DNA from 4 places in the Halomonas sp. NPDC076908 genome. Region 3 is predicted to be linked to each of the others. Evidence: predicted binding sites of a transcription regulator. Region 3 holds the regulator's gene; each other region holds the start of a gene.

Region 1 (7,343 bases), on a different contig from region 3:
ATGCACCGCCGGTGCATCTAAGCCTACGCCTGCGCGCGTGGCGACAATGGCTAGTGTCATTGCATTCCCTCGCTAAATTACCTGCTTCGTATCTAACTCTACTTTACCTTTGCAATATAAATCTAGCGCTTAGCGTATTTGCTGCTGGTCAATTTAGTCTGATAGGACGGTATCGTGTGCCTCCAACGCTATCGTCAGTTCCCGGGCAAAGCGCTGGGCGGAGGGTAGCGCGCCAAAGCTCCATACTGGTGGTAGGCGAAGTAGATGGTTGTGTTTCACGCTGGGTAGCTGCTGCCATAGACCACTCTTGGCCAGTTGCTCTTCGACCCCGGCGGGCAACGGGTCGATAATGACAAGCGTTGCCTCAGAATAGCGGGCCAGCGCTTCAATTCCCACTAACGCAAACCCCCAGTCGTTGGTGGGTTGATCCCAGGCATTGGGAAGGTCGAGCTGCTCCAGCACGGCGTTGTATAAGCTATTTTCTCCAAACACGCGTACGTGGCGAGCATCCATAAACTGCACCATCAGCAGTGGCGCGTTTTCTGCCTGTGAGGGGGGCCGGGTTTCGCGCAGGCTAGTCATTAACTCTTGGGTTTGGGCAATCAGCGCTTCTGCCTGAGGTTGGCGCTCGGTTAATTCGCCCAACTGGCGGGTAAGGGTCTGCATCTCTTGCCAGGTATCGGTACCGGGGGAGTAGAGCGCGAACGAAGAGACTGGCGCTATTCGCTCCAGGCGCGGTGTTAAACCGGCGAACATTGAAGAAATGAGCGTCTGTTCAGGCGGCACTTGGGCCAGCAGTTCGAAATTGGGCTGGGTGCGTAGCCCCATGTCGGTGGCACTGCTGGGGATCCGCGGCTCGCCCACCCATTGGTGGTAATCACTCTGCTGGGCGACGCTTCCTACAGGCGCATCAATTGCCAGCAACGTTTCAGCAATGGTCCAGTCGACCGCTGCCCACTGGGCCTGGGCGCTGGTAAACGGCAGCAGGCATACCGCGTATAGACCACATCGGGCGAGGAAAGCAAGCAGGGTGGTGCGGCGCATGGTTAGGAAAAGCCATCCAAAAAATAAGAGATGTATTTAAACGATAATGTTTATTGTTTGCAAATCAGAATTTAGCTGAAAAAGCAGGTAAATAGCCATGGCTTGGATAAAGATCACATTTTTGATAGTAAACGACGCTGGGAATAGTAGGGAGTTAGCTATCCGGTGAGGGGTGCATCAATTTGGAGCATTTGTATTTACTAATAAGACATCTGTTCTAACAGCTGCACGTAAATTGTTTATTTATCTTCGCTTGCTCTTTCTTGGTGCCTTTAATGATTTAACCAGCGGCAATTATAGAGCCTCTATTGCCGCTGACTGATCACCCATATTTAAACGGGCTTGGTGTCTTCATCGCTGTTTGGTGTTTGAGAGGCTTCTTGAGAAGCTTCTGAAGAGGGTTCTGGAGTAGGTACCGGCGGTACTTCGGCCTCCATTGGCGTGGCTGTGGTGGCTACCGACGCTTCTACCGTGGCTTCAAGATTCGCGACCTGGCGCTCCAGTGCCTCTACTCGTGAGCGCGTACGCTGCAGTACGTCCATCAAAATATCAAAATCCTCCCGTGAGACCAGCTCAAGGCGGTCAAAGGCGCCACGGACGACTTGCTGTACGCCCTTCTGAATATCTTCCGGCGCTTGGGAGGCATTCTGTAAACGGTCGCCGATCTGTTGAGCCAGGCGGCTAATGCGGTCTTGAGGCGCCATGTTTCTCTCCTAAATGGTCATATATAAAAATGAACTGCTTGCCTGTAAGGATACGCAACAGTTGGCAAGTTCGCATGTATCGTCTGCGATTACTGTCAAAGTGCTTTCTGCATCGAAATGAAGCAGGCTACTTTTTCTTACGCTCTTTTTTGGTGCATAAGCCGTGTTGCGAACGTAGGTTTGATCTGGGGAAAGGCTGTAAAACCCTCAATGTTGCGGCTAATTGGCTGACTTATAAGTAAAAAAAAACGGCTGGCACAGTATGCGCATTAACGGTTCAGGTGCTTATTCTGGCGGCTGTGCCGCTACTAATCTAGCAGGACTTATCCAGCAGGGAGATCCGGGATGAAACTCATCACCGCTATCATCAAGCCATTCAAGCTCGACGACGTTCGTGAGGCGCTAGCCGACAACGGCGTACAGGGCATTACGGTAACCGAAGTAAAAGGCTTTGGCCGCCAGAAAGGGCATACCGAGTTGTATCGCGGTGCCGAGTATGTGGTCGACTTTCTACCCAAGGTAAAAGTTGAAGTCGCTGTTGACGATGCCCGGTTGGAAAGTGTGCTAGATGCGATCTGTAGCGCGGCTAACAGCGGCAAGATCGGTGACGGCAAAGTGTTTGTAACACCGCTGGAAGATGTGATTCGTATCCGTACCGGCGAGCGCGGCGCTGACGCTGTTTAAACACAGTTAACCGGACTCTGTTGTTAGTCCAACTCTTCTCAGTAGAACTTTTCTTAGTACAGCTTGCATAGTGCAACGGGGAACAGACAATGAACGAGTTTACAGAGTTGAGCTACGCGCTCGACACCTTTTACTTCTTAATTTGCGGCGTGCTGGTCATGTGGATGGCCGCTGGCTTCTCAATGCTCGAAGCGGGCATGGTGCGCTCTAAGAACACCGCTGAAATTCTAACTAAAAACATCTCGCTGTTTGCGATTGCCTGCACCATGTATTTGCTGGTGGGCTACTTCATCATGTACTCAAGCGGTGAGGGCGGTATCTTGCCTAATTTGGGTTTCTTGATTGGCACCGAGAACAGCGTTGATGCAGTTACTGCGGGCGGTGATGACGCTCCTTACTACTCCATGCGTGCCGACTTCTTCTTCCAGGTTGTGTTCGTTGCGACGGCCATGTCGATCGTCTCTGGTGCCGTTGCTGAGCGTATGAAGCTGTGGTCGTTCCTGGTCTTTGCTGTTGTGATGACCGCGGTGATTTATCCAGTCTCTGGCTACTGGACTTGGGGTGGCGGCTGGATAGATGCCGTTGGTTACTCTGATTACGCTGGTTCGGGCATTGTTCATATGGCGGGTGCTTCCGCGGCACTAGCAGGTGTCCTGGTTCTTGGTCCGCGTAAAGGCAAATATGGTAAAGATGGCTCTATCCACGCGATTCCTGGTGCCAACATGCCTCTGGCTGCGCTGGGTACCCTGATTCTATGGATGGGCTGGTTCGGCTTTAATGGTGGCTCTGAGCTAAAAATGTCCGATATCGGATCCGCTAACAACGTTGCGCAAGTATTTGTAAACACTAACGCCGCTGCGGCAGGTGGTGTCATTGCTGCTCTGATTTTGGCCAAGCTGTGGTTCCGTAAAGCCGACCTCACTATGGCACTGAACGGCGCGCTGGCAGGCCTTGTTGCGATTACCGCCGACCCACTATCGCCTTCTGCACTAAGCGCTGCGATTATCGGTGCGATTGGTGGTTTGATTGTTGTTGCTGCCATCGTAACGCTTGATAAGTTGAAACTAGATGATCCGGTGGGTGCTATCTCAGTACACGGTGTTGTAGGTATTTGGGGTGTGCTGGCAGTGCCATTGAATAATGCCGACGCTACTTTTGGTGCTCAAATTATCGGTATCGCTGGTATCTTCGCCTGGGTCTTCCTGGCAAGCCTCGTGGTGTGGATGATCATCAAAGCGGTAATGGGTGTGCGGGTTAGCGAAGAAGATGAGTATGAAGGTGTCGATATCGCTGAGTGTGGTCTTGAGGCCTACCCAGAGTTTGGTGTTAAAAAGTAAGTTGATACTAAAGCAAGAGCTGGATGCTCTTCCTGGCCTCCCCTTCGGGGGAGGCTTTTTTATTCTCTGCCGATAGCGGTGTATGCTGTTGGTTAGCGGTGATCGGTTGCAGTACAGCAATCGTAGAACCCGACCCCATCATGGCCACCCAGTTAGAGGATATCGCAATGAAATTAATCACAGCTATTATCAAGCCGTTTAAACTCGACGATGTGCGCGAGTCGCTCTCCGATATCGGTGTGCAAGGTATAACGGTAACGGAAGTGAAAGGTTTTGGACGCCAAAAAGGGCACACCGAACTGTATCGCGGCGCGGAATATGTGGTGGACTTTCTGCCCAAAGTGAAGCTTGAAGTAGCGGTAGACGATGATATGGCTGACCAAGTGATTGATGCGATCACTCAGGTCGCTAACACAGGTAAAATTGGCGACGGTAAAATCTTCGTTATGCCACTTGAACAGGTAATTCGTATCCGTACTGGCGAAACGGGTAAAGACGCGGTTTAAATAGGTGAAGGGTGAATGGTAAGTAGTGAGTAGTAAGTTGTGAGTGGTAAGTGGCACAAAGCCCCTGTGGATCATCTCCAGCAGGGGCTTTGTATTAATGATGCGATCATGGTAGTAGCGAGAATTTTTTCTACTCACCACTCACCACTCACCACTCACCACTCACCATTTACGCCTCACTTCTCCACAAACGCACGCTCGATGACGTAGTCGCCCGGTTCGCCCATACGCGGTGAGATATTCAAACCCAGCTCGTCAAGCAGAGCGCTTGTATCGTCCAACATTGCCGGGCTACCACAAATCATTGCGCGGTCTTGGCGTGGATCGATAGGCGGCAAGCCGGTATCTTCGAACAGTTTGCCCGAACGGATATGGTCTGTCAGGCGCCCCATGGTATGAAACTCTTCACGAGTAACGGTGGGGTAGTACACCAGCTTTTCAGTCACCTCTTCACCCAGGTACTCATGGGCGGGCAGCTCTTTAGTGATGAAATCGGCGTAAGCCAGCTCAGAGACTTCGCGCACGCCGTGAATCAGTACGATTTTCTCATAGCGCTCGTAAACGTCGGGGTCTTGAATCAAGCTCATAAATGGCGCCAAGCCTGTACCGGTCGAAAGCATATACAGGTTGCGGCCAGGTAGCAGGTCGTCGGTAACCAGGGTGCCAGTGGGCTTGCGGCTAACCATAATCTGATCGCCCACTTTTAAGTGCTGAAGGCGTGAGGTAAGCGGGCCATCAGGTACCTTGATGCTGAAAAACTCAAGATGATCTTCGTAGTTGGGGCTAGCAATCGAGTAAGCACGCATCAACGGCTTGCCATTCACTTCCAAACCAATCATGACAAATTGGCCGGTTTTGAAGCGCAGGCTGCGTTCGCGAGTGGTGCGGAAGCTGAACAATGTATCGTTCCAGTGGTGAACGCTAAGCACTTCTTCCAGAGCAAACTTACTCATGCCGTTTTCTCCATTAGACGACGCGAGCGTTACACTGCGTCGATCATATTCCTAAAAAGAATAAAAAATAGTAAATCTGTTGTCAGTAATTCTAAGCAATGAATGGTATATCTGTTAAGTGAATTATAGTGATAACACTTATCTGTAGAATAGATATAGCTCTTAAATATAGGTCATATTGATGCACTATACCCTGCGGCAATTAGAGGTCTTCGTGGCGGTCGCTCAACATGAGAGTGTCTCCCATGCGGCCCGGGCGCTCTCCATGTCTCAATCGGCGACCAGCACGGCGCTTGCAGAGCTTGAACGTCAGTTTGATTGCCAATTGCTAGATCGTATTGGCAAGCGCCTAAAATTAAATGCGCTCGGCTTTCAACTGCTGCCCAAAGCGGTGGCACTGCTTGACCGTGGTGAAGAGATTGAAGAGCTGCTGCGCGGGCAGCAAGGGGTCGGTACGCTCGATGTCGGCGCTACTCTGACCATTGGTAACTATTTGGCCACACTGCTCATTAGCGACTTTATGCAGCGCCATCCCGGTAGCCGGGTGCGCTTAGCGGTGCGCAATACGCGCCATATTATCGAAGGCGTCCGTCAGCACTCGCTGGATTTGGGGTTAATTGAAGGGCAGTGTGACGACGATATGATCATCAGTCAGCCGTGGGTTGAGGATGAGCTGTGCGTGTTTTGCTCACCACGCCACCCGCTCGCGGGCCGTGAACACCTTGAGCTTGAGCAATTGCTGCGTGAGGACTGGATAATGCGCGAAGAGGGGTCTGGCACGCGCATGACGTTGGAGCACGCCGCACGGCACCGCCGCAGCCGCTTTAACACCTTGCTGGAGCTTGAGCATACCGAAGGTATTAAACGCGCGGTGGAGTCAGGCTTGGGGATTGGCTGCGTCTCGCGCTTAGCCTTACGTGATGCGTTCCGGCGTGGCAGCTTAGTGCCACTGCCCACGCCGGAGTTGGATCTAAAACGTCAATTTACGTTTATCTGGCATCGCCATAAGTATCTGACCACCGGCGTGCGTGAGTTCCTAAGGCTTTGCCGAGAGATGACCGCCGGTGCCAAGCGTAGCGACGATATAGTGCTACCGCCGATTCCTTAGTGAATTAATAGGCTGATATGGCTTTTTGCGAATTTAATGTTAGCGGTGCAGCGGGATGTTGAGACAGCTTGAAGCTACTAATCGTGCCTGACAGGTGATCCGCCTGTTCTTTCAACTGCTCGGCCGCAGTGGTGGACTCTTCCACCATGGCAGCGTTTTCCTGGGTCATACGATCGAGTTCGGCAACGGCAATATTGACCTGATTAATACCATCGCTCTGCTCACGGGTAGCGGCATTAATTTCCTCTAGAACATCCCTCACCCGAGTAATATGCGCGACGATATTATCCATGGTCGCGCCTGCATTGCGCACTAATGTGGTGCCGTTATTCACTCTGGTTTGGGAGTCTTCAATTAGCTTTTGAATATCGTTAGCCGCTTCGCTGCTGCGTCCAGCGAGTTTACGTACTTCATCGGCCACTACTGCAAAGCCGCGCCCATGTTCACCCGCACGGGCTGCTTCTACCGAAGCATTGAGTGCCAAGAGGTTGGTTTGAAAGGCAATGCTGTTCATGAGGGTGACGATATTACCGATTTTGTCAGAGGCTTGAGTGATACCTTCCATGGTGGTCACAACATTCGCCACCACTTTTCCACCTTCGTTGGCTACTTCTGAAGCGGTTTGAGAGAGCTTGTTGGCTTCCTGGGCCGAGGCAGCTGTGTGTTGAACAGTGCTAGTGATTTCTTCAATCGAGGCAGACGTTTGCTGCAAGCTAGCGGCCGCGTTATCGGTACGTCGGGATAAATCCTGACCACCCATCGCGATTTCATTGGCCGCGTGGTGAACTGATTCGCTGCTAGTGCGCACATCGATTAAAACAGCTTCCATTTTGCCCACAAAGCGGTTGAAGGCGCTGGCAATCTGAGTGACTTCATCATTGCCCTCTTCAGGCAGTCTCTGGGTTAAATCACCTTCTCCTGATGCAATGTTGTCCATTGCGTCACGTGCCACTAATAAGCGGCGTAGTAGCAGTGAAAGCAGCAGCCCAAATACCAGTGCGGTTATA
Region 2 (7,343 bases), on a different contig from region 3:
CAGCTAAAAGCAGTGTAAGCGATGCCAAGCCGCGCCCCTGGAGCGCGCGAGCAGCTGGATAAACGTCGTCGACCGACCCTATTAACAGCGCATGACCACGGCTGTGATAGGTCACATTGGCAGGCGTTAAATTAGCGGGCCAGGAGATACGCTGGCGTACCGTTTCCCGAGCCTCGGCATTACGCTGGTCGTCTATCGACGCCAGTTGGATTCGTTGGTTCATGCGCTCTCACGGTCAGTGAATAATTCTTATTATAATTTTGAATTGTCTAATTTAACTATTGTGGCATAACTATGCGCTAGAGCTAAGTTCAGCGTATGGCGAAATATGACATTTGCCAACCTAACAGCTGTCAACGCTGCCAACGATCATGTATTTTTAAAAACCTAACATATTGATTTTTATTATTTTAATATTGGCATCATGTTTTCGTCTTAGGGCCAGATAAATAATCAGACTGGTCGTCTAGAGCGATGTTTTTTTCACTGGCACCACTTTCAGCGTCAGGCGTTAAGGTTTCTTCCTCAACGGGAAGTTCGGACTCCGCCTCAGCTAACGACTTATCGACCGCCTCTTCCACTTTGTGCGTCCAACGGCGCAGTTTACCGGCAAGCTCCGAAGTCATGGGCTTTAAGAGCTTATTGTAGTCGGCATCATAATCATCCAAGCCGTCACGGACATTATAGTTGCCGGTAGCCCACAGCCGTTTCAGTGCTTGCCTGCGTAGCGGCCCACTTACCCCCGGTGCCATAAAAGCGCTGAAATCGCTGCCGGCTTCTAGCGTTTCAGGGTCAGGCAAGGTGTGATCCAGACTGCCAGGTTCTGGCTCAGGCGAGGTCGGTGCTTTTTCGTGTCCGGCGTCAGTAGTGACGTGAGCCTGCACCGTTTCACTGGATGTAGACACGGCTTCTGAAGACGTTAGCTCTAAAGATGTCTCTTCAACAGGCGCTTTAGACGCAGGGGGTGGCGAATCTTCCTCGCGGGCAACGTTGCGCTTAATCCGTGACCAGCGTTCTAAACGGCTCACTGCGGCTGCTCCTTGGTCGGGGTGTCTTTAGCACGACCCGCTCCTTTGCGTTTCTTCTTGCGCATTTCCACCGGCGCTTCGCCGTGGCGGGCAAGATAATTTTCCATCCACACCTCAATCGCCATCGGCATTGGCGCTTCCAACACCTGGCGCTCACCGTCCATCCAACCTGCCGCTACATCCTGACTAGCAGAGATGGCATCGGGTTTTGGTGTTTCTCCGCTAAAACCCGCCCGTACAAACAGACGCGGCGTTTTAGAGGTCAGATTAAAACGGTAAGCCGCCCGTTCGGTCATTGAAAGCTGCAGGTTAAGCACATGATCACCCTGATCACCTAGCGTAAGCTCAGCAATTCGCCACTGGGTCAGGGTAAACTGTTTCACCTGCTTTGCTTCAGCAACCAGGGTAATACTGATTGGGCGTAGGTTGTCACTCATAACATCAGTCCCTTTGCCTTGAACGGATTGCCGTTGAATAGGTAGACAAGTAAGCATCCCCAGCGCCATCATCGTCAACCCTGTCGTATTCTGTGAGGAGCATAGATGCCCGCCCTTCAGTTAAGCCGAGCTCGCTTACCGGCCACTACCGAGATCAGCATCGTTGATGAGTACGGCGATGCACGCCAGCAGGCAATTGCCGCTGAACGGGCAATGACTGTCTATCTCAACAAACGTGAAATCGTCACGCTGATGACACTGGGCGACGACCCGGAAGCCTTGGTCGTTGGCTATCTACGCAACCAGGGGCTGCTGCGTGCAGCGGAAGATTTACAGGCGGTGCAGGTCGACTGGTCGGTCGAAGCGGCCGTGGTGGTGACCCACCACTTACCAGAAGATTTGGAAACGCGTTTAAGCACGCGCACAGTGACCACCGGCTGCGGCCAAGGCACGGTATTTGGTAAGCTGCTTGATCAAACTGCGCTTACCGCACTGCCCAATACCCACCTAGCGCAATCCACCCTCTATCAACTGCTGCAAAACCTTAACGCCTATAATGAAACTTACCGCAGCGCGGGTGCCGTGCATGGCTGCGCGCTGTGCCGCCAAACCGAGGTGCTCGACTTTGTTGAAGATGTTGGGCGACACAATGCGGTAGATACGCTGGCTGGGCGCCAATGGCTTAAACAAGCCGACAGTGCCAATGCGGATATTTTCTATACTACCGGGCGACTGACATCTGAGATGGTGTTAAAAGTGGCACAAATGGGTATTAGCGTGCTGGTATCACGCTCAGGTGTTACGCAAAAAGGCGTTGAGCTCGCCGAGCGCTTTGGGGTGATGTTGATCGCCCGCGCCAAGGGCCGCCATTTTCAGGCTATCAATACCCAGAGCCGTTTAACGCTAGACGCTATTCCGCCGCGCCCATCCCATGCCCGTTCATCCAAAGAGGCAAGCTCATGATCCCCACTCAAGAACTCACCGGCATGATTCTCGCCGGCGGCGAAGGGCGACGAATGGGAGGCCGCGACAAAGGGCTTGAGCCATTCGCAGGTTTGCCACTCGTTGCTCATGTAGTGAAACGCCTTGAAGGCCAAGTAGCCGAGCTGCTGGTTAACGCCAACCGCAATGCCGACGCCTACCAATTCTTTGCTGACCGTGTGATTGCTGATCTCGCAATGGACGGTGCCGAAGGTGGCTTTAAGGGGCCATTAATGGGCATCTATAGCGGCCTGCGCGCGGCAAAAACCCCCTGGCTATTAGTGGCCCCCTGCGATTCCCCCGCCCTACCCGACGATTTAGTAGCGCGCATGGTGGCAGGTATTGCCTCAGATAATGGCGAGCATGATATCGCCGTAGCCTTTGACGGTGAACGGCTACACCCGGTGGTCGCGTTATTACGCACCTCACTCGCCGATGATTTGGCCGCAACGCTTGGCGAGGGCGAGCGCAAAATTGACCGCTGGTACGCCCGTCACGACTGGTGCAAAGTCGATATGTCGGACTGCCCGGAGGCTTTTGCCAACCTTAATACGGAAGAGGAGAAGCTAAGCCTGGAAAAAGTACTAATGGGAACTCCGAGCAAGGAGGTGAAATGACCCTCTCCTGCTTTGATCTAGGCGAACAGATGCTCAGCGTCGACGAAGCGCGCCAGGCGCTTGCCACTCTTATTAAGCACCCACTAGGCAGTGAGCAGATCCCTTTGGCGCAAGCCCATGGCCGCCGCTTGACGGCATCCGTTCAGGCGCCGATTAACGTGCCGCAAAACACTAATGCGGCGATGGATGGCGTGGCGTTAGCCTTACCCAGGGAAGGAGTGGGAGCCAAGCAAAACCATTGGCCACTGGCCGGTGAGGTGTTGGCCGGGCAGTATCGTCGCGAACGGGTGCCTGCCGGTTACTGTGTACGCATCACTACCGGTGCCCCCTTACCGCCGGGCACCGATACAGTGGTGATGAGTGAACAACTGCGCGAACCGCTAGATGAGCAGCCTGCACATGTGATCATTGAGTCTCCTGAGCTCCTCAAACACGGCCAACATGTTCGCCAAGCCGGTGAAGATATTGCCATTGGCGACACAGCACTGCCTGAAGGAGCACGGCTGGATGCGGCATCACTAGGGCTGTTAGCCTCATTGGGCTATGCCGAAATAAACGTGTACCAACGCCCGAAGGTAGCGATCTTCTCCACCGGCAATGAAGTTACTGCGCCTGGCGAGCCGCTACCCCAGGCAGGTATTTACGACGCCAACCGTTTTACGCTGATAGGTCTTCTCACAGAACAGGGCGCCGAGGTGATTGACCTGGGCATTCTGCCGGATGACTTGGTGGCGACCAAAATGGCCCTTGAGCAGGCCGCCCAGAAGAGCGATTTGGTGATCACTAGCGGCGGCGTATCGGTGGGCCAAGCTGACTTTACCCGCGCTGCTTTGGAGCAACTGGGCCGTTTAGCCTTCTGGCGCGTGGCGCTGCGCCCAGGGCGCCCAATGGTGTGTGGTTGGCTGGGTGAAACACACACGCCGTTTGTTGGCTTGCCCGGCAATCCAGTAGCGGTCATGGTAACCTTTCTACAGTTTGTTACGCCGCTGCTGGATCGGCTTCAGGGGCAGTCAGTCGCACCACCCCAGCGCCTTAATGCGGTTGCCGATAACACTTTAAAAAGCCGCTTCAAACGCACTGATTTTATTCGCGGCGTCTACCATACTGATGAGCAAGGGCAGTTACACGTGCGTAGCACCGGCGCCCAGGGGTCGGGTATTTTAACCTCGATGGTGGCTGCTAACTGTTTGATTGAGCTTGCCGATGACCAAGACGGCGCTCAACCAGGCGAGGTAGTCAGCATACAACCACTAACGGGATGGCGATGAGCGAGCAACGATCCGCACAACCACTTGACCAACAGCGGTCTCAATCGCTGACTGACCAGCAACTGATCGACGACTTTGGTCGGCGCATTAGCTACGTGCGTATTTCGGTCACCGATCGCTGCGATTTCCGCTGCGTGTACTGTATGAGCGAGGAGATGACGTTTCTGCCCCGCGCCCAGGTACTCACGCTGGAAGAGATCGCCATGGTCGCTCGCGCCTTCACTGAGCTTGGTGTTGAGAAGATTCGCCTCACCGGCGGTGAGCCGTTAGTGCGCCGCGGCATAGAGCAACTGGCTGATGAGATCGGTGCAATGCCGGGCCTCACAGACTTCACCATGACTACCAACGGTGCCAGCCTGCGCAAGCATGCCAAGCAGCTTTACACCAGCGGCTTACGGCGGTTGAATATCAGTCTTGATTCACTGGATGCCGAGCGCTTTAAGCAGCTAACCCGCACCGGCGATTTAGCCAAAGTGATCGATGGCATTCACGCTGCCAAAGAGGCTGGCTTTGAGCGTATTAAGCTCAACGCGGTGATCTTAAAAGGCCGCAACGACGACGAAGTAATCGACCTGGTCACCTTTGCCCGCCAGGAAGGTCTCGATATTAGTTTTATCGAAGAGATGCCGCTGGGCGATGTCTCCGATCACTCACGGGCGGAAACCTTCTACTCCAGCGATGATGTCCAGACCCTGATTGAGTCCCGCTACCCGCTGACGCCTACGACCGAAACCACCCCAGGTCCATCGCGCTACTTTAAAATGGCCGACAGCGACAGCCGCGTTGGGTTTATCTCCCCCCATAGCCACAACTTTTGCGATACTTGCAACCGCGTGCGCGTCACCGTGGAAGGTCGCCTGCTGCTTTGTTTAGGCAACGAGCACTCGGTGGATTTGCGCGCCGTGCTGCGCCGCCACCCCGGCAATATGCAGGCGCTGAAAGAGGCCATCATTAACGCTTTGCCACTGAAACCCGAGCGCCACCACTTCACCACTGATGGCGATGTCCAGGTGGTACGTTTTATGAATATGACAGGGGGTTAGTCGTTGGCAGCATCAGCAGGAACGGCAAAACTAAAAGTACCGGTGCATATCGTTACCGGTTTTCTTGGCAGCGGCAAAACCACGCTTATCCACAGCCTCATTGAGCAGAAGCCTGTGGATGAAAAGTGGGCCATCCTGGTTAATGAGTTTGGTCAAATCGGTATCGACCAAGCCATGTTTGACGCTCGCGATGACGTGGTCATCAAAGGCCTGCCCGGCGGCTGCCTATGCTGCCAGCTCGCCTTTGTGCTGCAAGCGGCACTGGTTAATTTATTGGCACGCAGCAAACCCGACCGGGTCATTATCGAACCCTCTGGTCTGGGCCATCCGGCGGGCCTATTAGATCTTCTGCGCGGAGAGGCGTTTGATAAGTTCGCTGAGGTGCGCGATGTGATTGCCACCCTCGACCCACGCCGTCTTGACGACCCTCGTGCTCGGCAGCACGACACCTTTCGTGACCAGCTCGATATGGCCGATGCGGTAGCGCTCACCATGCTGGATCAAAGCACGCCAGAGCAGTTATCGGCTGCCAACAACTTTGTGGCGCAGCGCTGGCCGCCACGCAAATGGGTGCAGGAAGCACCTCAAGGCGAACTGCCCATTTCACTATTAATCCAGAGCGGCCATCATGCCGCCGCAGGCGCTATAAGCATACCCACCAACCATCAACAGTTGGCCGCAGCACCCAGCCTAAAAGGCTCATTTTTCGACTTCCCTCCCCCGCCAGGCAAACCACAGCGCGAAACCGGCACGGCGCTCGGCTATACCAGCACGGGTTTACGCTGGCATCCGAGCGATCAATTCGACCTGGATCAGCTGGCCGCCTACTTAGCAGAGCTACCCAGGGAAGCGCGCATTAAAGGCGTGTTCCATACCAATCATGGCTGGAAACGCCTTAATCGCATGGAGGGTACGTTAAGCGTTGAAAGCTGTGTTTGGCGGCAGGATTCTCGCCTGGAAATTATCTTGCCCGATACATTAAATGTTCCCCATACTGACCTTGAAGCACGCATGATGGGCCTAGCATGCTAATGAGTGTTAATCGCTAAGCATCAATGTTTCAAATGCCTCAGCCGTGACGGGATGTCCAAATAGATAACCTTGATAAGCATGGCAGTCGTGTGCCAAAAGCCACGCCTGCTGCGCTTCGCTTTCTACGCCCTCGGCGATTACTTCCAGGTTAAGGCTCTCTGCCAACGCAATCGTACTCTCCACAATGGCCGCATTAGCCTGGCTTTCGAGCACCTGCTGTACAAATGATTGATCAATTTTTAATTGATCCAGCGGCAGCTGAGCCAAATAAGCAAGCGATGAGTAGCCAGTGCCAAAGTCATCGAGCGAAAAGCGCACTCCTTTTGCCTTGAGGTGCAGCATTTTTTCGCGAGCATCATCACGCGCTTCCACAAACAGTGATTCAGTCACTTCAAGCTTTAAGCGATTGAGAGGAGCTTGGGTACGTGCAAACACGCCTTCGACGCGCTTTAAAAAGTTCTCATCACGGAACTGCATCGGGCTGATATTTACCGACACCGTTAACCCACTAAATCTAGGGCTCTTGGCCCAACGAACCAACTGATAACAGGCATCTTCCAATACCCATTCACCCACATCGTTGATCAGCCCATTACTTTCTAGCAATGGAATAAATTCACCTGGCGACACCATCCCGCGCTCGGGGTGCTGCCAGCGCAGTAGTGCCTCTACGCCTGTTATCGTTCCTAGATGGTTTACCTGAGGCTGGTAATAGAGCTGCCACTGTTTATCTGCAAGTGCTTGGCGCAAGTCAGCTTCAAGCTTCACATGAGCCAACAGGGCCGTTTGCATTTCAGGGTCAAAAAAGCACACGCTATGGCGACCATTACTTTTTGCTTGAAAGAGCGCCATATCCACTTGCTGCAAATAATCATCCACCTTGTGCAGACTGTCTGCCAGGATGGTAATACCGATACAGCCAGTAACCTCAATGCTC
Region 3 (7,343 bases):
TTATCTGCACCGCTCTTATTGCGCTCGCGGTACCGCTATCTGCGGGGGCCCAGTCCAGCCCTACCCAGCAGCAGGCACCGGTGGAAGTAGAAGCCGATCGCTTAGACCTGGATCAACGTGCTGGTACTGCCGTTTACACCGGCGATGTCGATATTCGACAAGGTGAAATGCAGCTACGAGGTGATCGTGTGGAAATCCAACGCAACGACGCAGGTGAGCTCTCACTTGCCACATCTACCGGCGAACGTGCCTACCTGCGCCATCAAACTGAAGGACAGGAAGGCCCTACTGAAGGCTGGGCCCGGCGCATCATTTACCATGTTGCAGAGCGCCGCGTAGAGTTAATTGATCAAGCTGAATTGACCCAAGAGGATGATCGATTTACCGGTGGACGGTTGGAGTACTTTATTGACCGTGAAGTGATTCAAGCACGCTCAGACGTTGACGGCAGCGAGCCGCAGCGCATCCGAATGACCCTTCAGCCAGCACAATAGGGAGTCAGCTTGTGGCAACTGCTGAAACTGCGCCGATAAAAACCCTCTATGCCCAACACTTAGCTAAAAGCTATAAGCGTCGTCAGGTGGTTAAAGATATCAATCTGGAGATATCTCAAGGTAGCGTCGTCGGTTTACTGGGGCCCAACGGCGCAGGCAAAACCACCTCGTTTTATATGATTGTCGGCTTGGTAAAAGCGGATGCGGGCAAGGTCGGCATTGATGATCTGGATTTGACCCGGGCACCCATGCATGAGCGGGCAATGGCAGGTATTGGCTACCTTCCCCAAGAAGCGTCAATTTTTCGCAAACTATCGGTTAGCGATAATATTATGGCGATTCTGGAGACCCGCAAAGAGCTTGACAGTGCAGGGCGCGAAGCGCGCTTGGAAGCTTTGCTAGAAGACTTTCATATCACCCATATTCGCAACAATTTAGGCATGAGCCTATCTGGCGGCGAGCGGCGACGTGTCGAAATTGCCCGTTCACTAGCCACGGAGCCTGCCTTTATTTTGCTTGACGAACCTTTTGCTGGGGTTGACCCCATCTCAGTTGGCGATATTAAAACCATTATTCGTGCGCTAAAGCAGCGACATATCGGCGTGCTGATCACTGATCACAACGTACGTGAAACCCTCGATATTTGCGATATCGCCTATATCGTAGGCGACGGCCAGATCATTGCCAGTGGCTCTCCCGAGTCAATTCTCACCAACCAGAAGGTGCGAGACGTTTATTTGGGTGCTGATTTTCGCCTCTAAGCTGTTTTTCACCTCTAATCAGTGCTCTACGATAATTTTTATACCAATGGCATGCTTATTGCACTTGCACACAGCCACCACTCGCACTAGGGTGAACCTTTCCGATTAACGAGTGGTTCTCAGATGGTCATGAAAGCTTCTCTTCAGTTGCGTATCGGCACACAGCTGACCATGACGCCTCAGTTGCAGCAGGCGATTGCCTTATTGCAACTATCAACGCTCGACCTTCGTCAAGAAATTCAGCAGGCGCTAGACGCGAACCCTATGCTGGAGCAAGAAGATGAGTTCAGCGAACAAGCTGTCAGCGAGCCTAAAGAGGAAGAGTGGTCAGAGAGTATCCCTACCGAACTTTCGGTAGACAGCGATTGGTCGGATACTTACCAAGACATGGGCAGCATGAGCGGTAGCAGCGGCGAGGGCCCTGACTTTGAGCGCCAGGCCGCAGGGCAAAGTCTCCACGGCCACCTGCTGTGGCAACTCGCCATGACCGATTTTAGTCCCCGTGAGCATTTAGTTGCGGAAAGCCTGATCGATGCGCTAGACGCCAATGGTTATTTAACCCAACCGCTTAACGACATTCGTGAAGGACTGCGCGCCCAAGGTATCGATGGCCTCAGCCAGCGCGAAATCGAGACCATACTGCTTAAACTGCAGCAGTTTGAACCTACCGGCATCTTTGCCCGCGACCTGCGCGAATGCTTAATGTTGCAGTTGGCTGCACTGCCCGATGACACACCGCTACTCGTCCCTGCCCGCCGCCTTGTCCGCCAATTTCTTGAAGCACTTGGTAAGGACGATATGCGCTTATTAAAGCGCCGCCTGGGGCTAAATGATGAGCAGCTGGGCGATGTCATCCTATTGATCCGCAGTCTCGACCCACGCCCAGGAAGCGCTTATGGCGTCACTGACGATAGCTACATCACTCCCGACTTAGTGGTGCGTCACGACAACGAAGGCTGGCATCTGGAGCTCAACCCAGAAGCCTTGCCACGACTGCGTATTCAGCCTGACTATGCAAGCTTGATTAAGCGCGCAGATAAAAGTCAGGACAATCAGTTCTTAAAAGAGCATTTACAAGAAGCGCGCTGGTTAATTAAGAGTCTTTCCAGTCGTAACGATACGCTGCTACGCGTGGGCCGCGAGATTATCACCCGCCAAATTGGCTTTTTAGAACACGGCGAAGAGGCTATGAAGCCGCTGATATTGGCAGATATTGCGGAAGCGGTAGAAATGCACGAATCGACCATATCTAGGGTGACTACCCAGAAATACATCCATACGCCCCGCGGCGTGTTCGAACTCAAATACTTTTTCTCCAGCCAAGTGAGCGGTCAAGATGGCGATAGCCACTCCAGCACCGCCATTCGAGCACGACTAAAAAAGCTGATAAACGAAGAGCCGCCTGGCAAACCCCTCTCTGATAGCCGTTTAGTGACGCTTTTAGACGAGGGTGGCATTCAGGTTGCACGCCGAACGGTAGCCAAATATCGCGAAGCCATGGGCATCCCCTCCTCTAGCGAACGCCGTCGTTTACGCTAAGGCTGTATCAATAGTAAGTAAACTCTCTACAAGGGCTTTGCAACGCGGCAAAAAGGGTTACAATCGAAGTACAGTCCGATGGATAAGGAGTACGTCAATGCAAGTTAATATCACTGGTCATCACGTAGATCTGACTGACGCCTTGCGTGACTATGTCAATGAAAAACTTGAACGTGTCGAGCGTCATTACGACAATATAACCACGGTGCAAGTCACCTTATCTGTAGAAAAAGAGCGACAGCAAGCCGCTTGTACACTGCACGCAGCAGGTGCAGATCTACATGCAGAAGCTCTCGACAGTGATATGTATGCCGCGATTGATGCTTTAGCGGATAAAATTGATCGTCAACTCGTTAAACACAAGGAAAAAGCACAAGCTCGCGCCCAAGGCGCAGGTGTGCGTTAATTCAATGACGTTGGAAACCATACTCCCCCCGGAACGCGTTCTATACGATGTGCCCGGGGGCAGCAAAAAAAGGGTGCTGGAGTTTTTCAGCACCTTTATTGCCCAAAACACGCCCAGCCTAGATAGCCAAGAAGTGTTTAGCCGATTAATCGGTAGAGAACGCTTAGGCAGTACAGGTATAGGTAACGGTGTGGCTATCCCTCATGCGCGTAGCCCTCACTGCTCAACGCCAATCGCTGGTTTCTTGAAGCTGTCGGAGCCAATCGATTTTGATGCTATCGACGGAGATCCAGTTGATTTAGTGTTTGTGTTGCTCGTACCAGAAGAGGCAGATGACACGCACCTGTCCTTGTTAGGTCAAGTGGCCACTATCATGAATGACGCGGATACCCGCCAGCAACTGCGCAAAGCAGGCAGCCAGCGCGAGTTACTCGATCTTATTACCGCTAAAATTCGTGAACAGTCAGCCCCCTAACAATGGTCTCAGGCACTCTGCTTATCTAACTCTGCTTGTCTAGTAGCTACCATCAACTCAGCCTGCTCAAAGCAAAGAGAGTCTAAATGCAACTGGTGATCATTAGCGGCCGCTCGGGGTCTGGTAAATCCATCGCCTTACAAGCGCTGGAAGACCTTGGCTACTACGCCATTGATAACCTTCCCGCCATGCTGCTGGGTTCATTGGTGGATGAATTACGCGACCAAGGCGAACGCACGCATTTGGCGGTCAGCATTGATGCCCGCAACTTGCCTGGCGCACTAGAGCGCCTTCCCGCCCAATTGAACGAGCTACGCCAGCGTCAAATAGATTTTCAAGTCATTTATTTGACCACTGATGCTCGCATTCTTCTTGAACGCTACTCAGCGACGCGGCGCAGGCATCCGTTGACCCGCGATAGCGAGATGACGCTGGAAGAGGCAATTAATAAAGAAGAGGAAACGCTACACGACATTCGCGATTTGGCCGACCTGCTGATCGACACCTCACGATTGTCGGTACACGATTTACGTCGCCGCATTACCGATCAGGTCGCGCATCAGCGGCGCGATCAGCTTACCCTAACATTTGAATCATTTGGTTATAAGCGCGGCGTCCCCATGGATGCAGATTTGGTCTTCGATGTGCGCTGCCTGCCGAACCCTTATTGGGATCCAACGCTGCGTCAATTTACCGGCCGCGACGCTAACATTGTGGCTTTTTTAAGCAGTTATCCCATTGTCGATGATATGAGCAATGATATTCAGGCTTGGCTTGAGCGTTGGCTACCCGCCTACCAGAATAGCCAACGCAGCTATATGACCATAGCTATTGGGTGCACTGGCGGACAGCATCGCTCGGTGTATATGGTCGAACAGTTAGCGAAAAGGCTGGCACCCCGAATGGGCGAGGTGCAACTGCGTCATCGCGAGTTAGGCTTGCAGTACACGCTGAGCGATCAGTCAGCGCTCCCGTTAACCAATCTCCCCCACATCGACAAACGGCAAGAGACTTCTTAAGCGTTTCTACCCATTAATGACACCACTCGGCGAAAAGGAACCAGGGTGCCAGAAAGAATACTCACACTTACCAATCAGCGCGGACTACATGCCCGCGCGGCCACCAAACTGGTCAAATGCGGTCAACAATTCACGGCTAAAATACGTGTTTATAAACAGCAACAGGTCGCTGACGCCGCCAATATCATGTCGCTACTAATGCTCGCCGCCCCCTGCGGCACTGAGCTGAGAGTCAACGCTGAAGGCGACGATGCAGAACAAGCGCTTGAAGCAATTCAAGCGCTGTTCGAAGCGCGATTTGAAGAAGATCAGTAGGCTACGCTTTTACTTATTAGTCACCAGCAACGGTCATCGCATCAACTAACCAACTACCCGTGTGAACACTTCCGCGGGTATCAGTGTCATCGCCTATCCCCACCAATCCTGAAAACATTCGCTCGAGATTGCTAGCGATAGTGAACTCTTCAATCGGGTACTGAACCTTACCGTTTTCCACCCAAAAGCCGGCTGCTCCACGTGAGTAATCACCGGTAACACCGTTGACCCCCTGCCCCATTAACTCCGTTACCCAAATACCTCGCCCCATCTCTTTCAGTAAGTGATCACGGGGCTGTAATGGCGCCGTCAGGCGAACATTGCGGGCTCCACCGGCATTCCCCGTGGTTTGCATATTTAATCGCCGCGCGCTGTAAGAAGACAGCATGTAGCTTGCAATACGGCCTTGATTGATAAAACGGTTATTGCGGGTTTGCACGCCTTCGCCATCAAACGGCGTACTCGCCATAGCGCCGATTTCCATCGGGCGCTCCTCTAAGCTAAACCAATCAGGAAATAGCGGCGTTCCCAATCGATCGCAGAGAAACGACGCCTGCCGATATAACGCCCCACCGGCTAGACCGCCAAGTAAATGCCCTATCAAGCCACCGGCTAACGAGGGGTCAAACAGCACTGGAAACGTACCCGTAGGGGGACGCTTGGCCCCAAGCCGACGCAGGGTGCGTGCAGCCGCCTCTTGACCCACCTCGGCAGGATCACGCAAGCTGCGGGGATCTCGCCCAGAAGTATAGTCATAGTCGCGCTGCATGCCGCCCGCATCCTGAGCAATCAGCATGCAGGAGAGAGAATGACTGCTACCTTTTTGAGTGCCCAAAAAACCATGGCTATTGGCATAGACACGAACCCCTTCACCGCTGGAGAGCGAAGCGCCATCGGACTGAGTAATCCCTTCAACCTCACGCCCAGCCTGTTCGCAGGCAAGCGCTAGCTCAATCGCCTCATCGGTTGTTAACGCCCAGGGGTAGTGCACTTTTAGGTCGGGCAGTTCGGTGGCCATTAGCGAAGCATCCGCCAGCCCAGCAGCCGGGTCTTCCCCGGTGTATCGGGCGATAGCAAACGCTTTCTCAACGGCCGCCTGAATGGAGGCACTGCTAGCATCGGTAGATGATGCACTGCCCTTACGCTGACCTACATATAATGTTACGGCAATGCCTTGATCACGCGACAATTCAACCGTCTCTACTTCACCTAAGCGCACGCTGACCCCAACGCCCTGGTCAACGCTTGCACCTACTTCAGCCGCATCCGCGCCTAAGCGTTTTGCCAACGCTAACGCCTCTTCAGCCCGCGCGGTCAATAATGACTGCTGCGCCGCTGCATCAAATTCCTGTGCCATATAACCTCCTTTATCAACCGAATGTCTCTCAACCAACGTCTTTCAAGAGAATGTCTTCGGCTAATCAATGTTGTACTCGCAGCTGGTATAATGCTGCAACGAATCTAGTCAGTGAGTCACATTATGCGAAAGCAACGTCCCGATCCTGTTGAAACAGAAGACCAGGAAGAACGCCCTAGCAAGTCGCAACTCAAACGCGAAATGCATGCCTTACAGGCACTTGGGGAAACTTTAATTGCTATGCGGCCAGCCGAGCGCGCCCGCTTTCCTCTCTCGGACGATATGCTGCGTGCTATCGAGGAAACATCGCGCATACGCTCCCATGAAGGCCGCCGTCGGCACATGCAGTACGTCGGCAAATTAATTCGTAAAGAAGACCTCACGGCCATTCAAGGCGTCTTCGACTCTATTGATCAAGAACAGGAGCAACGCGACCACGCTTTTCACCGCCTCGAAAAATGGCGGGAACGCTTAATTGATGAGGGCGATGATGCTGTTGATCTTTTCATGGCAGAGTACCCCGATGCCGACCGCCAAACGCTACGACAACTAATTCGCAACGCTCAGCGTGAGCGCGAACAGGGCAAACCGCCTACCAGCTCACGCAAGCTGTTCAAACACCTGCGCGAGACCTTAGCCCTTTAAAAAAAGCCCCTTTAAAAAAGCGCTTTAAGACTGCGTACCACCGACGGTCAGCTCATCCAATTTCAAGGTGGGCTGACCAACACCGACCGGTACGCCCTGCCCCTCTTTCCCACACACGCCAATCCCTGTATCAAGTGCCATGTCGTGACCAATCATTGAGACGCGTTGCATCGCTTCTGGCCCGTTACCAATCAGCGTGGCTCCTTTTACGGGTGCCGTCACCTTGCCGTCTTCAATCAGGTAGGCTTCGCTAGCGGAGAATACGAACTTCCCAGAGGTAATATCGACTTGGCCGCCGCCAAAGCTCACCGCATAAATGCCACGCTTAACGC
Region 4 (7,343 bases), on a different contig from region 3:
AAGCGCTCACTGAGTGCCTTGAGAAAGCGTTGAGCCATCGCATCGTCAGCGTTGACCTCAGGGGCGCCTTCCAGGCAGGCCAGCCATTTTGGGTCGCGCCAAAGTGGTACGCCATCTTTACGCCAGTAGCAGGCCAGCGCCCAACGCGGCAACGGTTCGCCGGGATACCACTTGCCTTGCTGTTGCTGAATGGCACTACCAGGCGCATAGGCGGCTCGCAGGCGCGTTAGCAGTGCCTCCGCACGCTCTCGCTTGTGATCGCCCAAGGCTTCGGTATTCCACTGTGGGCTCTCCATATCGTCGATCGATACAAACGTGGGCTCCCCGCCCATGGTGAGGCGTACATCTTCCTGGAGCAGTTCGGCATCCACCTCGTCGCCGAGGGCGCAGATACGCTGCCACTGCTCATCGCTGTAGGGCTTGGTAACGCGCGGGTCTTCGTGGATACGCTCCACTTGCATGGTCACATCGAAAGTAACTTCGCACTTATCCGAAAATCCGGTGATGGCCGCCGCACTGCCGGTGGTGGGTGTTGCGGCGAGCGGTATATGGCCTTCACCTGCAAACAGGCCTGATGTGGGGTCCAGCCCCACCCAGCCTGCGCCGGGTAGGAATACCTCGGTCCAGGCGTGTAGGTCAGTAAAATCCACCTCGCTGCCGCTGGGGCCATCCAGCGCTTTGACATCCGACTTGAGCTGAATGAGATAGCCCGAGACAAAGCGTGCGGCTAGACCAAGGTGGCGGAAAATTTGCACTAACAACCAAGCGCTGTCGCGACACGAACCGCTGGCTAGCGTTAACGTTTCTTCGCAGCTCTGCACGCCGGGCTCTAGGCGTACAAGATAGCCAATATCGTTCTGCAAGCGCTGGTTTAGCGCGACCAAAAAATCGACCGTGGTAGTGGGTTCCCGAGGAACGGCTTTAAGCCACTCCATTAGCTGCGGCCCAGATTCAGTAATCTCTAAATACGGGCTTAATTCTTGGCGTAACGCATCTGGGTAGGTAAAAGGAATTTTCTGTGCAATGTCATCCAAGAAGAAATCAAAGGGGTTAATGACGGTCATTGGGGCAATTAGCTCGACCGCAATCGTCAGCTCTTTACGCGGTTCGGGGAAAACCACCCGTGCGTTGAAGTTGCCGAAAGGATCCTGTTGCCAGTTCAAAAAGTGGTCATCACCGGAGACTTTGAGCGAGTACGCCTCAATGTGGGTACGGCAGTGGGGCGCCGGACGCAGCCGAATAACGTGGGGCGAAAGACGCACTGGGCGGTCAAAGTGGTAAGTCGTACGATGATACAAGGCAACGCGAATGGTCATGGGCCACCCTCAAAAGAGCCATTATCAACCGGAAAGTCGGTTGAGCTAAGGAATAACTAAATATTTGGCAAGTATCGTTCCACTTTTACTTTTTTGCAGCCGGTATATTAATTAAGCCGTTTAAGTAAAGTGGAAAAGAGTCTATGCACCAAAGTGAGGCTGTTTTAATGCACTAAAATGAAGCAATTAACCAAATGTTTTCAGTCAAACTTCCTGTCAAGTAGCGTTTGAGTAAGCAAACGTTGAAATATCGCAAAAGATGGTACGTATATTGCTCTTAAATGTTTGATTGTTTTGCGCGCGGCAGGCCTACACTGAGCATTAAGGAAGTTGCCGCTTCCACCCCAGCGCCAGGAGAGCGCCCATGAGCCAAGTGAATTGGAATAACTATGCGTGTCGTGACTATTACGATGAGCTGATGGCTGCACCCGGTCAGCCACGCGAGTCAGCGGGTGAATTGTGCAACATGTTGGCAAAGTTTAGCGCAGAAGAGTTAGCCGAGCGGAAAACCGCCGCAGAGATTGCTATACGTACCATGGGAATTACCTTCACAGTTTATTCGGAAGGCGCAATGATCGACCGCGCCTGGCCCTTTGATATCGTGCCGCGCATCATCCCCGCCAGTGAATGGCGTAAAACAGAGGCGGGTCTCAAGCAGCGCGTTCAAGCACTTAATTTATTTATTGATGACCTTTACCACGACCAAAAAGTTATTAAGGACAAGGTATTGCCCGCTGAAGTGCTGGCACAGTCGGTTAATTTTCGTCCTCAGTGTGTTGGCATTAACCCGCCCCATGGCGTTTGGGCTCATGTTTGTGGCTCCGACTTAGTGCGCGGTGGCGATGGTACCCTGTATGTGCTGGAAGATAATCTGCGCATTCCTTCCGGCGTCTCCTACATGCTGGAAAATCGCAACGTCACAAAGCGCGTTCTGCCGGAGCTGTTTGCCTCAGGCAAAATCCTGCCGGTCGATGACTATGTGGCCAATCTTTACGACATGCTGGCTGCGATGTCGCCACGCCCTGGGGATGACCCGCAGGTGGTGGTGCTAACCCCTGGTATTTATAACTCCGCCTACTTTGAACACGCCTATCTTGCTCAGCAAATGGGGGTGGAGCTGGTACAAGGCAGTGACTTGGTCGTCGATGACGATGACGTGGTTTATATGCGCACCGTAGAAGGGCGCCGTCGCGTCGATGTCATTTACCGTCGCGTTGACGATGAGTTTTTAGATCCGGAAGCGTTTAATCCTGAATCAATGCTAGGAGTAGCGGGCCTAATGCGCTCTTGGCGGGCAGGAAAAGTAGCCTTAGCCAATGCGCCAGGTGCCGGGGTGGCGGATGATAAAGTTGTCTATGCTTTTGTGCCCGCTTTGATTCGCTACTACCTCGACCAAGAGCCGCTGTTGCCTAATGTGCCGAGCTATCTGTGCATGTTTGAAGATGATCGCCGCTATGTGCTTGATCACTTGGATGAACTGGTCGTGAAGCCCGCCAATGAGTCAGGCGGCTATGGGATGCTGATTGGTCCACGCTCGACCAAAGAGACTCGGGAGGAGTTTGCTCGGTTGATCAAGGCCAATCCACGTAACTACATGGCCCAGCCCACCCTCGATCTTTCCACCACACCCACGTTAACCAATGGTTTGCCTCAGCCGCGCCATGTTGATTTGCGGCCCTTTATTCTTTCAGGTCCTGAGATTCACGTGACTACCGGTGGTCTTACGCGGGTGGCGTTAATCGAGGGCTCTCTCGTGGTGAACTCCTCCCAGGGCGGTGGTAGCAAAGATACCTGGATTGTGGAAACTGACGAAAAGGCGGCAGAGGCCGCGGTGAAAGGAGCCTAACGCCATGCTGTCACGCGTTGCAGAGAACCTCTACTGGATGGCGCGTTATATTGAGCGTGCAGAAGATACCGCACGATTACTGAGCGTCAATAGCCACCTTATGCTTGATTTGCCCGGTCGCTTACCGTTGGGCTGGGCGCCGCTTATTGAAATGACCGGCAGTTTGGAAACGTTTACAGCCCGTCACGCCACCTTTGATGAGCGCAATGTCGTACACTTTTTATGCGCCGATGCCGACAATGATATTTCGATTATCTCGGCGCTCGCGAGTGCTCGCGAGAACTTAAGAACCACCCGGGATGTGGTGCCTCGTGAAATTTGGGAAGAGGTCAATCAGCTCTATCTGAGTGTGGCCGATCACGCTGAAAATGGTGTGAGTCCTCGGCGCAGAGACAGTTTTCTTAAAAGTGTGATTCGCGGCTGCCAGGGGCTGACAGGTCTTATTGAAGGTACCTTGAGTCATGGCCCGGCGCGCACCTTTATTGAGTTAGGGCGTCAGTTAGAGCGCGCGGACATGACCACACGCATCGTGGATGTACGCTCAGCCAGCCTACTGCCACAAAACCCTGAAGAGCTGCTGCCATTTGAAAACCTGCAGTGGATGAGCGTCCTGAAATCACTCACCGCTTATCAAATGTACCGCCAGCAGGTGCGCTTACGCGTACGAGGACCCGATGTGCTGCGCTTCTTATTACAAGATCCGAACCTTCCACGTTCAATTGCCTGTAGCTTAGAGACGCTGGGTCATGAACTGACGTTACTGCCACGACAGGACCGGCCAGCAGCGACGGTTTCGTTGGTGCGAGCCGACGTAGTGGATGCCGATATCCAAGCGCTAGCTCACTCGCCCAGTAAGTTACATGCCTTTATCGACGAACTTCAAATTGGCTTTGCTGCTATTCACGATACGCTAAGTGCGACCTATTTTGTCAATGACGATAGTGTGCCCCGCGTGACGCAAACTCAAAGTCAGAGCCAAAGTCAAAGCCACACGGGTGATAACGATAACGACTAACTCATCGGCGACTAACGTTCTACGGGGTTGGCGTCCTGAATGATTTTATGCAGGTACGCCAGCTTCTCACGCACCGGTGGTGCAAGTACCGCCGGGGCTAAATCAAGCAGGCCCATATCGCGGTTAAGTTCGTTGACTGCCATGCCTACCTGATGGAAGGCAATCAGCATGCTATCAAGCGAGCCATCGTACTCAACGTGGGTAATACCCATATGCAGGGCCGTATCTAACACTGCCACCATATCTAAATAGTAAGCGAAGGTTTCGGCAAAATCTTCCCAAGGGTGCATGGTGGCGTAAGCGGAGATAAAACGGGACGGCCAATCAGCGGGGGCCCCCTGCTGATAATACTGCTCAAGTGCTTCTGAATAGCTGGGGCGGTGGTGATTACCAAACACTGCACGGCAAGCTTCTTCATCGCGCTCTTTAACCAGCACATCCCAGTAGTAGTGGCCGATTTCGTGGCGAAAATGGCCAATCAAGGTACGATGGGACTCATTCATATCGACCCGCAAACGCTCGCGCTCAACATCATCGGCTTCTTTAACGTTAATAGTGATATGGCCCGACGCATGACCGGTATACACCTTCTCTTGTTTAGCGGTAGAGCGCCATAGCCCTTGGTCGGGTAGCGCATCGGCCATAAACGAAAAGCTTAGCGGTACGGCAATAGCCTCTTCTTCTGTGCCATGGGGCAGCTTAAGTAAATCCAGGGTGTGAAACAGCCGCCGTTTTGCCGCCTCAAGCGCGGCCCAGCGCTCGCGATTTCCGTCGATGTTAAGGTCGGGAATAACATCGTTATAACGGCAGCAGTCGCATAGCGTATCGGCATGACCTTGTTCCATCACCACCATGCGGTTACAAACATTCTCAACGTTGTAGTTGTGGCATTTCATTAACGTTGCATCACAGCCTGAGTGAGTGCAACGGTAGCCACCGCTCTCTAGTGCCTCAATCGCCACAATATTGCTACAAGCGGGGCACCAGCCAACTTCAGACTGGCAGGTTAGGCAGTGAGTATTCTCATAGAACAATGGAGTGCCACAGCGACAGCTAAAGGTTTGCATATAAGTTTTCCTGTGTTTAAACACATCATACTTAGCATATGCCGTGAGCAACCCGTCAGGCACGGCACTCCTGATGGGCGAAGCATAGTCAGCAAAACCCCACTATGGAAAGGCTAATTGACGTTGCGCTGTAGATTTTGTTTACTCTTATGATGTTTGGTTGACGTTAACGTCAACTTGCTGCTATACCCAATGCTCTTGCTTTGCAGCTCAACTTTTCTAACAGCGGTTTTCACAAGCGCTTTTGAACAACAATCATAACCATAATAGGAGCAACGCTATGTCCGTCCGCGAAATCCCCATGTATATCGATGGCCAGCCAATCCAGTCGCAAAGTCAGGAGTGGCGCGACGTGGTTAATCCCGCCACTCAGGAAGTGGTTGCCCGGGTACCGTTTTGTACCGCTGATGAAGTAGAGCGTGCTATCAGCAGCGCTAAAGAAGCGTTTAAAGAGTGGCGCAAAGTGCCGTTGGGCAAGCGCATGCGTATTATGCTTAAGCTGCAGGCGCTGATTCGTGACAACACCGCTGAGCTAGCTGCACTGATTACAGAAGAGCATGGTAAAACCTTACCTGATGCGGAAGGTGAAGTAGGTCGTGGGTTGGAAGTCGTTGAACATGCCTGTTCGATTACCTCTTTACAGCTGGGTGAACTGGCAGAAAACGCCGCCAATGAGGTGGATGTATACACCATGCATCAGCCATTGGGCGTAGGGGCGGGCATCACTGCGTTTAACTTCCCCATCATGCTGCCGTGCTTTATGTTTCCGCTGGCGATAGCTACCGGCAATACCTTTGTGCTCAAACCTTCCGAGCAAGACCCCAGTTCCACCATGCGTTTAGTAGCGCTGGCACACGAGGCGGGCATTCCGGCGGGCGTGCTCAATGTGGTACACGGCGGGCCAGATGTGGCCAATCAAATTGCTGATCACCAGGATATCAAAGCGCTTTCGTTCATTGGGTCTACCCACGTTGGCTCGCTGCTTTACAATCGTGCGGCGGCCGCAGGTAAACGTATGCAGGCGATGATGGGGGCTAAAAACCACTGCGTGGTAATGCCCGATGCGAACCGAAGCCAAGCGATTAATAACCTACTAGGCTCAGCCTTTGGCGCTGCCGGTCAACGCTGCATGGCAAACTCGGTTGTAGTATTGGTGGGCGATGCGCGGGAATGGCTTAACGATATTGTCGAAGCCGCACAAGCCATGAAAGTAGGCCCGGGTACTCAGCTGGATGCGGATTTAGGGCCACTGGTATCGCCCGCAGCCCGTGAACGTGTATTGCGCTTGATTGATGCTGGTGAGAAAGAGGGCGCCAGACTGATGGTAGATGGCCGCAATATTCAGGTTGAGGGTTACCCTAACGGCAACTTTGTAGGCCCAACGCTGTTTGCTGATGTGACGGCAGACATGACCATTTATCGTGAAGAAATTTTTGGCCCGGTATTATGCGTGGTCAGCGTTGAAACGCTGGATGAGGCGATTGCCTTCATCAATGCTAATCCTAACGGCAATGGCACTTCCATATTTACCAATTCCGGCTGGGTGGCACGCCGCTTTGAGACCGATATTGATGTTGGTCAGATCGGTATCAACGTGCCCATCCCCGTACCCGTGGCTTATTTCAGCTTCACTGGGTCTCGCGCTTCAAAGCTGGGTGATTTAGGCCCTAACGGCAAGCAAGCAATCGCATTTTGGACGCAGACAAAAACCGTTACCGCGCGCTGGTTTGAACCGGAGAATGTTTCAAGCGGTATTAACAGTACGATTTCACTTGGTTAAACAACGCGGCGCTCGTTGTTAACCATTGGCCCTGCTCAATGCAGGGCCAATTTACGAGTAACAAGCAGCCATGGAGGGCTTAATTTTAAAAGTTATCAAATAAGGGGAGGCTTTGTTCAAGCAAGTGCTCAATAGGTCTGAGTTGGCTTTCATGCAGCACCAACAGCGAGGGCTCGCTCATGACATCGCTAGCCGGTGGCACTAGCAGTGCAAATTCCCCCTCTTCAAGGTGAAACTCATGTATTTCGCGCAGCCCAAGAGGGGTAATGCATTGGGAGCAGCGGTAGGTGTCATCTTCACCATAAACAAGACGGTGATA

Evidence for each region. Region 3 encodes sigma-54, which starts transcription at its own class of promoters, with help from an activator protein. Its sites were predicted from a motif close to TGGCACNNNNNTTGCTNT; they were not measured.
Region 1: a site for sigma-54 is predicted at 2,002-2,019, ahead of ACQKE4_RS03740 (P-II family nitrogen regulator). Genes of this name have one in related genera too.
Region 2: a site for sigma-54 is predicted at 1,516-1,533, ahead of ACQKE4_RS00510 (DUF3305 domain-containing protein). Genes of this name have one in related genera too.
Region 4: a site for sigma-54 is predicted at 1,381-1,398, ahead of ACQKE4_RS11445 (DUF2126 domain-containing protein). Genes of this name have one in related genera too.

What each region holds. Positions count from the first base shown of each region.
Region 1 is NZ_JBNNIW010000004.1:101,691-109,033, reverse strand. Features, by position in the region: gene ACQKE4_RS03755 (YifB family Mg chelatase-like AAA ATPase) at 1-60, opposite strand, end outside; gene ACQKE4_RS03750 (ABC transporter substrate-binding protein) at 154-1,044, opposite strand; gene ACQKE4_RS03745 (accessory factor UbiK family protein) at 1,377-1,748, opposite strand; gene ACQKE4_RS03740 (P-II family nitrogen regulator) at 2,094-2,432, shown strand; gene ACQKE4_RS03735 (ammonium transporter) at 2,522-3,769, shown strand; gene glnK (P-II family nitrogen regulator) at 3,937-4,275, shown strand; gene ACQKE4_RS03725 (ferredoxin--NADP reductase) at 4,452-5,228, opposite strand; gene ACQKE4_RS03720 (LysR family transcriptional regulator) at 5,410-6,336, shown strand; gene ACQKE4_RS03715 (methyl-accepting chemotaxis protein) at 6,341-7,343, opposite strand, start outside.
Region 2 is NZ_JBNNIW010000001.1:110,567-117,909, forward strand. Features, by position in the region: gene ACQKE4_RS00500 (4Fe-4S dicluster domain-containing protein) at 1-223, opposite strand, end outside; gene ACQKE4_RS00505 (DUF3306 domain-containing protein) at 423-1,028, opposite strand; gene ACQKE4_RS00510 (DUF3305 domain-containing protein) at 1,025-1,465, opposite strand; gene ACQKE4_RS00515 (formate dehydrogenase accessory sulfurtransferase FdhD) at 1,571-2,428, shown strand; gene mobA (molybdenum cofactor guanylyltransferase MobA) at 2,425-3,063, shown strand; gene moeA (molybdopterin molybdotransferase MoeA) at 3,060-4,331, shown strand; gene moaA (GTP 3',8-cyclase MoaA) at 4,328-5,374, shown strand; gene ACQKE4_RS00535 (CobW family GTP-binding protein) at 5,378-6,406, shown strand; gene ACQKE4_RS00540 (bifunctional diguanylate cyclase/phosphodiesterase) at 6,413-7,343, opposite strand, start outside.
Region 3 is NZ_JBNNIW010000006.1:85,761-93,103, forward strand. Features, by position in the region: gene lptA (lipopolysaccharide transport periplasmic protein LptA) at 1-494, shown strand, start outside; gene lptB (LPS export ABC transporter ATP-binding protein) at 506-1,255, shown strand; gene ACQKE4_RS05270 (RNA polymerase factor sigma-54) at 1,379-2,794, shown strand; gene hpf (ribosome hibernation-promoting factor, HPF/YfiA family) at 2,892-3,200, shown strand; gene ptsN (PTS IIA-like nitrogen regulatory protein PtsN) at 3,205-3,675, shown strand; gene rapZ (RNase adapter RapZ) at 3,762-4,694, shown strand; gene ACQKE4_RS05290 (HPr family phosphocarrier protein) at 4,740-5,009, shown strand; gene pmbA (metalloprotease PmbA) at 5,026-6,366, opposite strand; gene yjgA (ribosome biogenesis factor YjgA) at 6,490-7,011, shown strand; gene tldD (metalloprotease TldD) at 7,036-7,343, opposite strand, start outside.
Region 4 is NZ_JBNNIW010000017.1:16,259-23,601, forward strand. Features, by position in the region: gene ACQKE4_RS11445 (DUF2126 domain-containing protein) at 1-1,316, opposite strand, end outside; gene ACQKE4_RS11450 (circularly permuted type 2 ATP-grasp protein) at 1,681-3,162, shown strand; gene ACQKE4_RS11455 (alpha-E domain-containing protein) at 3,167-4,177, shown strand; gene ACQKE4_RS11460 (zinc-binding metallopeptidase family protein) at 4,189-5,244, opposite strand; gene ACQKE4_RS11465 (CoA-acylating methylmalonate-semialdehyde dehydrogenase) at 5,525-7,024, shown strand; gene ACQKE4_RS11470 (hypothetical protein) at 7,110-7,343, opposite strand, start outside.